DNA from 2 places in the Natranaerobius trueperi genome. Region 1 is predicted to be linked to the other one. Evidence: a T-box and tRNA genes for the amino acid it is inferred to sense, from the RefSeq annotation. Region 1 holds a T-box; the other holds one or more tRNA genes.

Region 1 (4,400 bases):
CTTTTTCCTTATCAGCAATAACTAGATCATTTGAGGTAAGTTTTCTAGTTTTTTCATTTAATGTAACAATCTCCTCTTCATCTTTTGCTCGTCTTACAATTATCTCATCACCTGATACAAGATCATAATCAAAAGCATGAAGAGGCTGGCCATACTCTAGCATTACATAATTAGTAATATCTACTAGATTGTTTATAGGTCTAATTCCATAAGTACGAAGTCGTTGCTGTAACCACATAGGTGATATACCTATATTTACATTTTCAATTAACATTCCAACATATCTTTCACATAAATCACTATCTTGTATATTTATGTTTACATTATCTAATGTTTTATTCTGTGAAAAATCTGTTACTTTAGGTACGTTAATTGGTATATCTAATACAGCAGCAACTTCACGAGCTACTCCTAGCATTCCAAGACAATCAGCACGGTTTGGAGTGAGATCAAATTCTAAAACTTCGTCATCTAATCCCAAGTAAGATTCTAACGGTTCTCCGACAGGCGCATTCTCAGCTAAAACCATTATTCCTTCTTCTTTTTCAGGTGCTAATAAACCTAGCTCTTCACAGGAACAAATCATACCAAAGGATTTTTCTCCTCTAAGCTTTGCCTTTTTGATTTTCATGCCATCAGGTAATTTGCCTCCTACCTTGGCAACAGGTACTTTCTGTCCTTTTTTTACATTCGGTGCTCCACAAACAATCGACATTGGCTCTTGTGTTTTATCAACGTTAACTTTGGTTACACTTAGCTTGTCAGCTTGAGGATGTTTATTCACTTCTAAAACTTTACCAACTACAACATTTTCAAATCCCGGGTGCATTGAATGAATTCCTTCTACTTCTATACCACTATTAGTTAAGTAATCAGCTAATTCTTGTGCAGATATATTAAAATCTAAGTATTCTTTTAGCCAATTATAAGATACTTTCATATAAATAATCCTCCTTTACCTTATTTAAATTGTTCAAGCATACGTTTATCGTTATCAAAAAAGATTCTTAAATCATCTACCCCATACTTAAGCATAGCGATTCTTTCAACTCCCATTCCAAAAGCAAAACCTGTTACTTTATCAGGGTCATATCCCGATTTCAGAAAGACATTTGGGTGAACCATGCCAGCACCAAGAATTTCTAACCAACCAGTCTTTGAACAAACACGACATCCATGACCTTCACAAATAACACATGAAATATCTACTTCTGCGCTCGGTTCAGTAAAAGGAAAATAGCTTGGACGAAGACGAATATCTACATTTTCACCGAACATTTGTCTTGCGAAAGTTAATAATGTACCTTTTAAATCACCAAGTGTTATTTTTTCATCAACTACCAGTCCTTCTATCTGGTGAAACATAGGAGAATGAGTTGCGTCATCATCTTTTCTATATACTTTTCCAGAACAAATAATTCTAATTGGTTTTTCAGGAACTAATTTTTGCATAGTTCTTGCTTGGACTGGTGAAGTATGAGTCCTTAATAAAATCTCATCTGTGATATATAATGAGTCTTGCATCTCTCTAGCCGGATGATCCTTTGGTATATTTAAAGCTTCAAAATTAAAATGATCAGTTTCAATTTCCGGACCTTCAGCAATATCATAGCCCATACCTAAAAATATTTCATGGACTTCATCTAACACCTTTTTTAAAGGATGTATTGCTCCTCTTTCAACATGTCGACCAGGTAAAGTTATATCTATCTTCTCTTTTTCCCACCGTTTTTGAAGTTCTAAATCTTTTAACTTACTTTCCCTATCTTCAAAAGCCTTTTCTAGTTCATCTCGTATTTCATTTGCAAGCTTTCCAATGATCGGACGTTCATCCTCTGAAAGTCGACCCATACCTCGTAATATTTTTGTTAATGCACCTTTTTTACCCAAGTACTTAACTTTAACTTCTTTTAGTACATTAAGTTGGTCTGTAATTTCAAGCTCTTGTAATGCTTCTTTTTTTAACTGATTCAATTCGTCTCGCATCAAAAAACCTCCTTATTAGCTTCATAATATCTAACTTCAAAGTTATACCATAATATAAAAAGCTTTCGCCACAATAGGGACGAAAGCTTAACTTCCGCGGTACCACCCAGATTGGAATAATACCCACTTAAATAAAGATAACGGTCACCCGGTCCGGCCTACTAATGGTTCAGCCGGACAGCTCCGGGGAGAACTTCAGTTGAATTGACTTAAGGTAGCTTCCAGTCTATGACTACCTCTCCCTGAAAAGCCAGATTTCAACCTACTTGCCCCTTCATAGCTTTTTTAATATTTTTACGTCTTATATTACACACTGCTACTATTGATTAACAAGTGAATCTTCTTGAGAGTTTTGTTGTAGATCGCGATAGATTAAATAGGCTGTAATGGATCCCGTAAGTTCGAATACTTTCCAAAAAAAATTTTTATCAACCATAAAAGGGACCCCACCCTTTCAGTGAATTTATGTAAATTATATCACATAGAATAGGGTAAAACAAGTTGAACACCTAATAAAATCGCTTTTTTGCAACTTCGTACATCATAACTGATCCAGCTACTGAAGCGTTTAAAGATTCACTATTTCCGTACATTTGTATTTTAGTGGGAAAGGATACTTTCTTTAAATCATCTACTATGTCGAATCCGTCTAACCCATTTGATTCATTCCCAATAACAAGAACAATTGGGTTATCATCAAGCTCTAATTGATCCAAGGTATATTCTCCATATACTTCTCCAAAAAGCACCCTAAAAGAAAATTGTGATAGATAATTTTGAAACTCTTCCAAATTAATATTAAGGGCAATCGGTATATGAAATAAAGCTCCCATACTACTTCTGACAACTTTATCATTCGTTGGGTCAACACTTCCTTTAATATTTATCACACCATCAAATCCAAAAGCATCAGCACTTCTAATTAAAGTTCCAGCATTTCCTGGGTCTTGAACATTATATAGTACCAATAAATTTTTTGATGATTGCATGATTTTCGATAGACTATCTCCTTTAAACTTACAAGAGCCTAAAAGTCCTTGGGGAGTTTCAGTAAAAGCAATTTTTTTAAGTAACTGTGGATCTATTTCATAACAACGAACTCCACTTTGACACAACTCATTTATTAATTTTTTTTGAGTTTCATTTGTATTTTTATATGAGTACAATATGAATTCAAATTCTACGTTATTTAAAAACGCATCTTCTATCAGTTTAACACCTTCTAAAGGAACTAATTGCTGTTGGTGTCTCCACTTTTTTTGTCTTAACTTACGATAAGTTTTAATATAATAATTATTCTCTCCTGTAATCATCACTTCACCACCAGTTCAGCTAGTAAACTCTTCTATTTGGTTAATATTATCATGCTTTCCAACAACTATTAATACATCCTTTTCTCTAAACTTATCAGTTGGCTTCGGTGAGATATTTACATCATCTTCTCTTTTTACAGCTAAAACAGTCACTCCATACCTAGCTCTCAAATCTAGATCACGTAGGGTTTTACCAGCCATTTTTTTAGGAACAGTAACTTCTGCTATAGAATAATCTGGAGCAAGTTCAATATAGTCTAAAATATTTGTTGTCGCTAAATTATGAGCAACACGTGCACCCATATCCCACTCTGGATAAATAACTCTATCAGCACCTATTCGTTCTAATACTTTTCCATGCATTTTATTTTGTGCTTTTACTACAACATACCCTACACCGAGCTCTTTTGCTATTAAAGTAGCCATAATACTCGCTTGAATGTTTTCTCCAATGGAAATGATTACTACATCAAAGTTTCTAAGTCCAATTGAAATAAGGTTTTTTTCAACGGTCGCATCTGCTTGGATTGCATGAGTAACTTCTTTAGAAGCATCCTGTACTTTATTTTCTGATTTATCAACAACTAAAACATCATAACCCATATTAGTTAATGTGTAAGCCACACTTGAACCAAATCTACCAAGTCCAACAACTGCGAATTGTTTTTTCTTCATACTATTTCCTCCTTGCTTTCAATAACTAACATTAGCCAATTAATAAGCGTTCTTCAGGATATCTAACACCAGTTTTTTCTTTACCTCTTGCAAAAGCAAAAGCGAGAGTTAATGGTCCAAGTCTACCTATAAACATTGTCACAATAACTATAGCTTTTCCAACTGGTGTCAAATTAGGTGTTATTCCTTTAGACAATCCTACTGTTCCAAAAGCAGATATTGTTTCAAAAAGAGTTTCTTCAAAAGTCGCATTTTCTGTAATCATTAAAAGTGTAGCTACAATAAACACAAGGACTAGTGAAATAAAGATAATAGCCAAAGCTTTATTAATTAAACTATACGGTATTCTACGCTCTAAGAAATTAACATCATGAGTACCACGGATAACAGCATTTACTGTTAACAGTAATGTACCAAATGTGGTGG
Region 2 (4,400 bases), on a different contig from region 1:
AGCAACTACATCACCTTGGTTTACATACTCTCCTGTTGAAACATGGTTAGAAGAATTATGAGCATAATAAGTTTCGTAGCCATTTGAATGACTAATTATTACTAAATTACCATACCCCCCACGATACCCAGAGTGAGTAACTTTACCGTCAGCTGCTGCTCTCACTGGAGTCCCTTGGGATGCTCCATAGTCTAGTCCTTGGTGGAACCCCCTACCCCGTTTACCATATCTTGAGGTGATTTTACCTTCTGAAGGATCAATGGGAAATAAAAATCTACCATCATTAGACATTGCGCCTGGACGTGCAGAGGTACCACGAGCAACCACTCTGTTCTTCGGTTCTTCAATAACCTCTTTATTTAAAACTTCTCTTGTTTTCTCTTCCCCGTTTTCCTTAACAACACGATAAGTTACCACGCGTACACCTGCTTTACCCGGTTCGACCACCCTTGTCTCACCTGACCACATAGAAGAGTCTGTTCTATATTCAGTATCATAAGAAATTGATTCCTTTACTTGTCTTTTCTCAGTAGCTTCAACATTTACGTAGCTGTCAGATTTTTGTAGCCTTATTTTTTCACCAGGTCTTAAGGTTTTTTCATCTAACTGTGGATTAGCTTTTCTAAGCTCACTTACAGTCTTACCTTCATTACTAGCTATAGACCAAAGGGACTCACCTTCATTAACTTCATAATTCTCTGTATACTTAGATCCTTCAATTAAAACATTAATAGCACTTTCCTTGTCCATTATTTTATCAGGATGTACCCTTGTTTCTTCGATGGTTATTTCTTCTTGTACTTCAATATCTTCAACTTGCCCATCTTTTGATATAAATTGTTCTCCTACTTTGTCTAATAGTTCGTCCGACGTAACATCATCCTGAACAAAAGCTACCTGCTTGTCATCAACATAAATCGCATTAGCCTTGACCATGACAGTAATAGTTGATTCTAAATAATTTTCTATTTCACTAATATCATCTAAGTCTGCATCCATTCTATGTTCTTTTTCTACACAGAGCTCTTCAGCAATAGTAATATTATCTAAATCATAATCAGATTTTGCGTTATTTTTGGCTTGTTCAATACTATGTTCAATTTTTTCTTTATCTTCACTAGAAAAAACAGCAACTTCTCGATCATCTAAATATAGAACTTTAACATAGCCCTCTAAAAATTTCTGGTGGTTTCTATATGTAAGTATACCTGTACCTATAATCAAAACAATTATACAAAAGATAGTAATTCTTTTTAAAGGGGAAACGAGTTTCATATATTCTGAAAAAGGCTTAGTTTCCATTTTATCCCTCCCCGGATCGGCATGCACTATTATATTCAAAATATAATGTTTCTATTCTAGCAAGTCCAAAAGCTCTTTTTTGAAGTTTTTATTTCTTCACAACTTCATATTAAGACATACAAGTAATTTATATTTTTATAAATTATTCATTATTTAACACAAAACTAATTTTATCATAAACCATTAACAATAAGCAATTAAATTAAGTTAATTTTATTAGTAACAACTTCAAACAAAATAGTAACTTTTTGTTTGATATAGAATTTATCCAGAGTTTTAACATTAAAAAAGCGGATTCCAAAAGGAATCCGCTTAATGTGGTGGCGAGAGGCGGAATCGAACCGCCGACACGAGGATTTTCAGTCCTCTGCTCTACCGACTGAGCTATCTCGCCAAGTTGGTGACCCCTAGGGGATTCGAACCCCTGATACCGGCGTGAAAGGCCGGTGTCTTAACCACTTGACCAAGGGGCCACATCTGGTGAGCCATGGAGGATTCGAACCTCCGACACCCTGATTAAAAGTCAGGTGCTCTTCCAGCTGAGCTAATGGCTCACCTCGCTGACATTTATAAATCTTACACTACTTTGCGTTATTTGTCAACCATTCTTGTAAGTTTTTTTTAACGAAATATTAAAAAGCCAATGAATTGGGACTTAATCTTATTCAAAAATTTTATTTCGAACTTTAGTTTGTGATCTTTTGGGACCCACAGAAACAATAGATACTGGTAGAGAAGTAAGCTCTTCTATCCGCTTAACATATTTTCTTGCATTATCAGGAAAATCTTCAAATTTTTCTATTTGAGAGATGTCCTCATACCAACCTGGTATTTCTTCATATATAGGACTACATTCTGAAAGTATTTTTTGACTTGCCGGGAAATGTTTTATTACTTCTCCACGGTATTTATAACCTACACAAATTTTTACAGTTTCAAACCCAGATAGGACATCTACTAGTGTTAGAACAATATGGTTTAATCCATTTATTCTTTTAGCATAATTTAAAATCACCGTATCTAACCAGCCTGTTCTTCTAGGGCGCCCTGTTGTTGTTCCAAATTCATTGCCCTTTTCCCTTATTCTGTCTCCAATTTCATTTGTTAACTCACTAGGAAAAGGCCCATCTCCAACTCTAGTACAGTAAGCTTTTACCACACCAGCTACATCAGATATATTACTCGGTGCTACACCCGTACCAGAACAGGCACCTCCTACCACAGGATTAGATGCAGTTACGTAAGGATAAGTTCCATGATCTAAGTCAAGAAGAGTTCCTTGAGCACCCTCAAACACCATCTTTTTTTTCTCTTCATTAAATCTTTCTAATATCACTGAAGTATCTTTTATATATGGTCTTATCTTTTTAGCATATTCTTTATATTCTGAAATAACTTCTTCCGGATCAAAAGTCTCGACATCATACATTTTTTCTAACAATAGATTTTTCCTAGTCACAGCCAAACGAATTTTTTCTTCTAACTCTTCATCATCTTGTAAATCGCTCATTCTGATACCAACTCTTGAGGCTTTATCCATATAGCATGGTCCAATCCCTTTCCCTGTAGTTCCAATCTTTTGTTCTCCTCGAGAAGATTCTTCTAGACCATCTATCACTTTATGATAAGGCATAATCACATGAGCACGGTCACTAATAACTAAATGGTTCGCTTCTACACTATTTTGTTTTAAGTAATCTAATTCATCAATTAACGCCTGTGGGTCAATAACCATACCATTTCCAAGAACACAAGTTTTTCCACCATAGAAAATTCCGGAAGGAATTAAATGTAACTTGTATTCTTTCTCACCTATTTTAACAGTATGGCCAGCATTATTACCTCCTTGATATCTAACAATTACATCAGCTGTTTCTGCAAGAAAATCGGTAATTTTACCTTTTCCTTCGTCTCCCCATTGTGTTCCTACAACTACTACTCCAGACATAATACGCCCTCCTAATTTTTTTTGCAATTAGTTTTAAAATTTGCTAAATTAAACAATACTCATGCACAAAAGACTTTCTCTATGTTTAATTACTTTCACTAATAAGTTGTTCAAAAAATTCGAAGATAAAAATTTATTATACATTTGTATTATCTAAAAAATCAGCTTTTTTATTACTAATTTTTAGATCTTTTAAAGTATCAATCTAATATTTATACGGAACATAAAGAATCTAGCTATTAAACATTTAAAGTTTATCAGAGGGGGTTGCTACTGTCAATAAAAAACCGAACTTTAATTTAGTTTTAACACGGAACGTTCGTTTGTAGGGTAAAAAAATTACAAGGGTTCCCCCCTTGTAATATAATCTAAACTTGATCATCATAACGATAATCAATCGATAAAAATTTGTTGTGTTGATTTTCAAACCAAAGATCAACAGTACCTATAGGACCATTTCTCTGTTTCGCAACTATTACTTCGGCTATATTTTGTTTTTCACTGTCTGGATTATAGTAATCATCTCTATAAATAAACAAAACAACATCAGCGTTTGCTTCTATACCACCAGATTCTAAAAGATCACTTAACATAGGACGTTTTTCCTGTCTTTGTTCAACAGCTCGTGAAAGCTGTGATAGTGAAATTACTGGGACATTAAGTTCTTTTGCTAGTGATTTTAAGGCTCTAGATATTTGTGATATTTCTTGTTGTCTGTTTTCTGGATTTTTACTACCTTGCATTAACTGTAAATAGTCTATGAAGATGGCTTCTAATCCATGTTCTGCTTTTAATCGCCTCGCTTTTGCTCTCATCTCCATAACTGTAATAGATGCTGTATCATCAATAAATATAGGAGCTTCAGATAAAGGTCCTATAGCTTTTGTCATTTTGGGCCAATCCTCACTAGATAAATTACCTGTTCTTAATCTATGGGCATCAATTTGAGCTTCTGCACATAGCATCCTTTGAACTAACTGATCTTTACTCATCTCTAAACTAAAAATAGCTACAGGGCGGTCCTCCTTAACTGCTATGTGTTGTGCCATATTTAAAGCTAGTGTTGTCTTACCCATTGAAGGACGAGCAGCTAAAATCACTAGGTCAGATGGTTGTAACCCAGATAATCTTTGGTCTAAGTCAATAAAAC

What was found. The T-box of region 1 lies ahead of pheS (phenylalanine--tRNA ligase subunit alpha). A T-box ahead of a tRNA ligase gene usually reads a tRNA of that ligase, here a tRNA-Phe.
Region 2: it encodes a tRNA-Phe, which carries the amino acid that the T-box ahead of pheS (phenylalanine--tRNA ligase subunit alpha) is inferred to sense. The anticodon was not compared.

What each region holds. Positions count from the first base shown of each region.
Region 1 is NZ_NIQC01000036.1:8,447-12,846, reverse strand. Features, by position in the region: gene pheT (phenylalanine--tRNA ligase subunit beta) at 1-940, opposite strand, end outside; gene pheS (phenylalanine--tRNA ligase subunit alpha) at 961-1,986, opposite strand; T-box leader at 2,059-2,273, opposite strand; gene CDO51_RS15555 (YqzL family protein) at 2,306-2,422, opposite strand; gene CDO51_RS11745 (TrmH family RNA methyltransferase) at 2,496-3,299, opposite strand; gene CDO51_RS11740 (potassium channel family protein) at 3,315-3,974, opposite strand; gene CDO51_RS11735 (TrkH family potassium uptake protein) at 4,006-4,400, opposite strand, start outside.
Region 2 is NZ_NIQC01000017.1:30,898-35,297, reverse strand. Features, by position in the region: gene CDO51_RS08350 (LysM peptidoglycan-binding domain-containing M23 family metallopeptidase) at 1-1,302, opposite strand, end outside; tRNA gene CDO51_RS08345 (tRNA-Phe) at 1,621-1,696, opposite strand; tRNA gene CDO51_RS08340 (tRNA-Glu) at 1,701-1,775, opposite strand; tRNA gene CDO51_RS08335 (tRNA-Lys) at 1,781-1,856, opposite strand; gene CDO51_RS08330 (adenylosuccinate synthase) at 1,964-3,250, opposite strand; gene dnaB (replicative DNA helicase) at 3,619-4,400, opposite strand, start outside.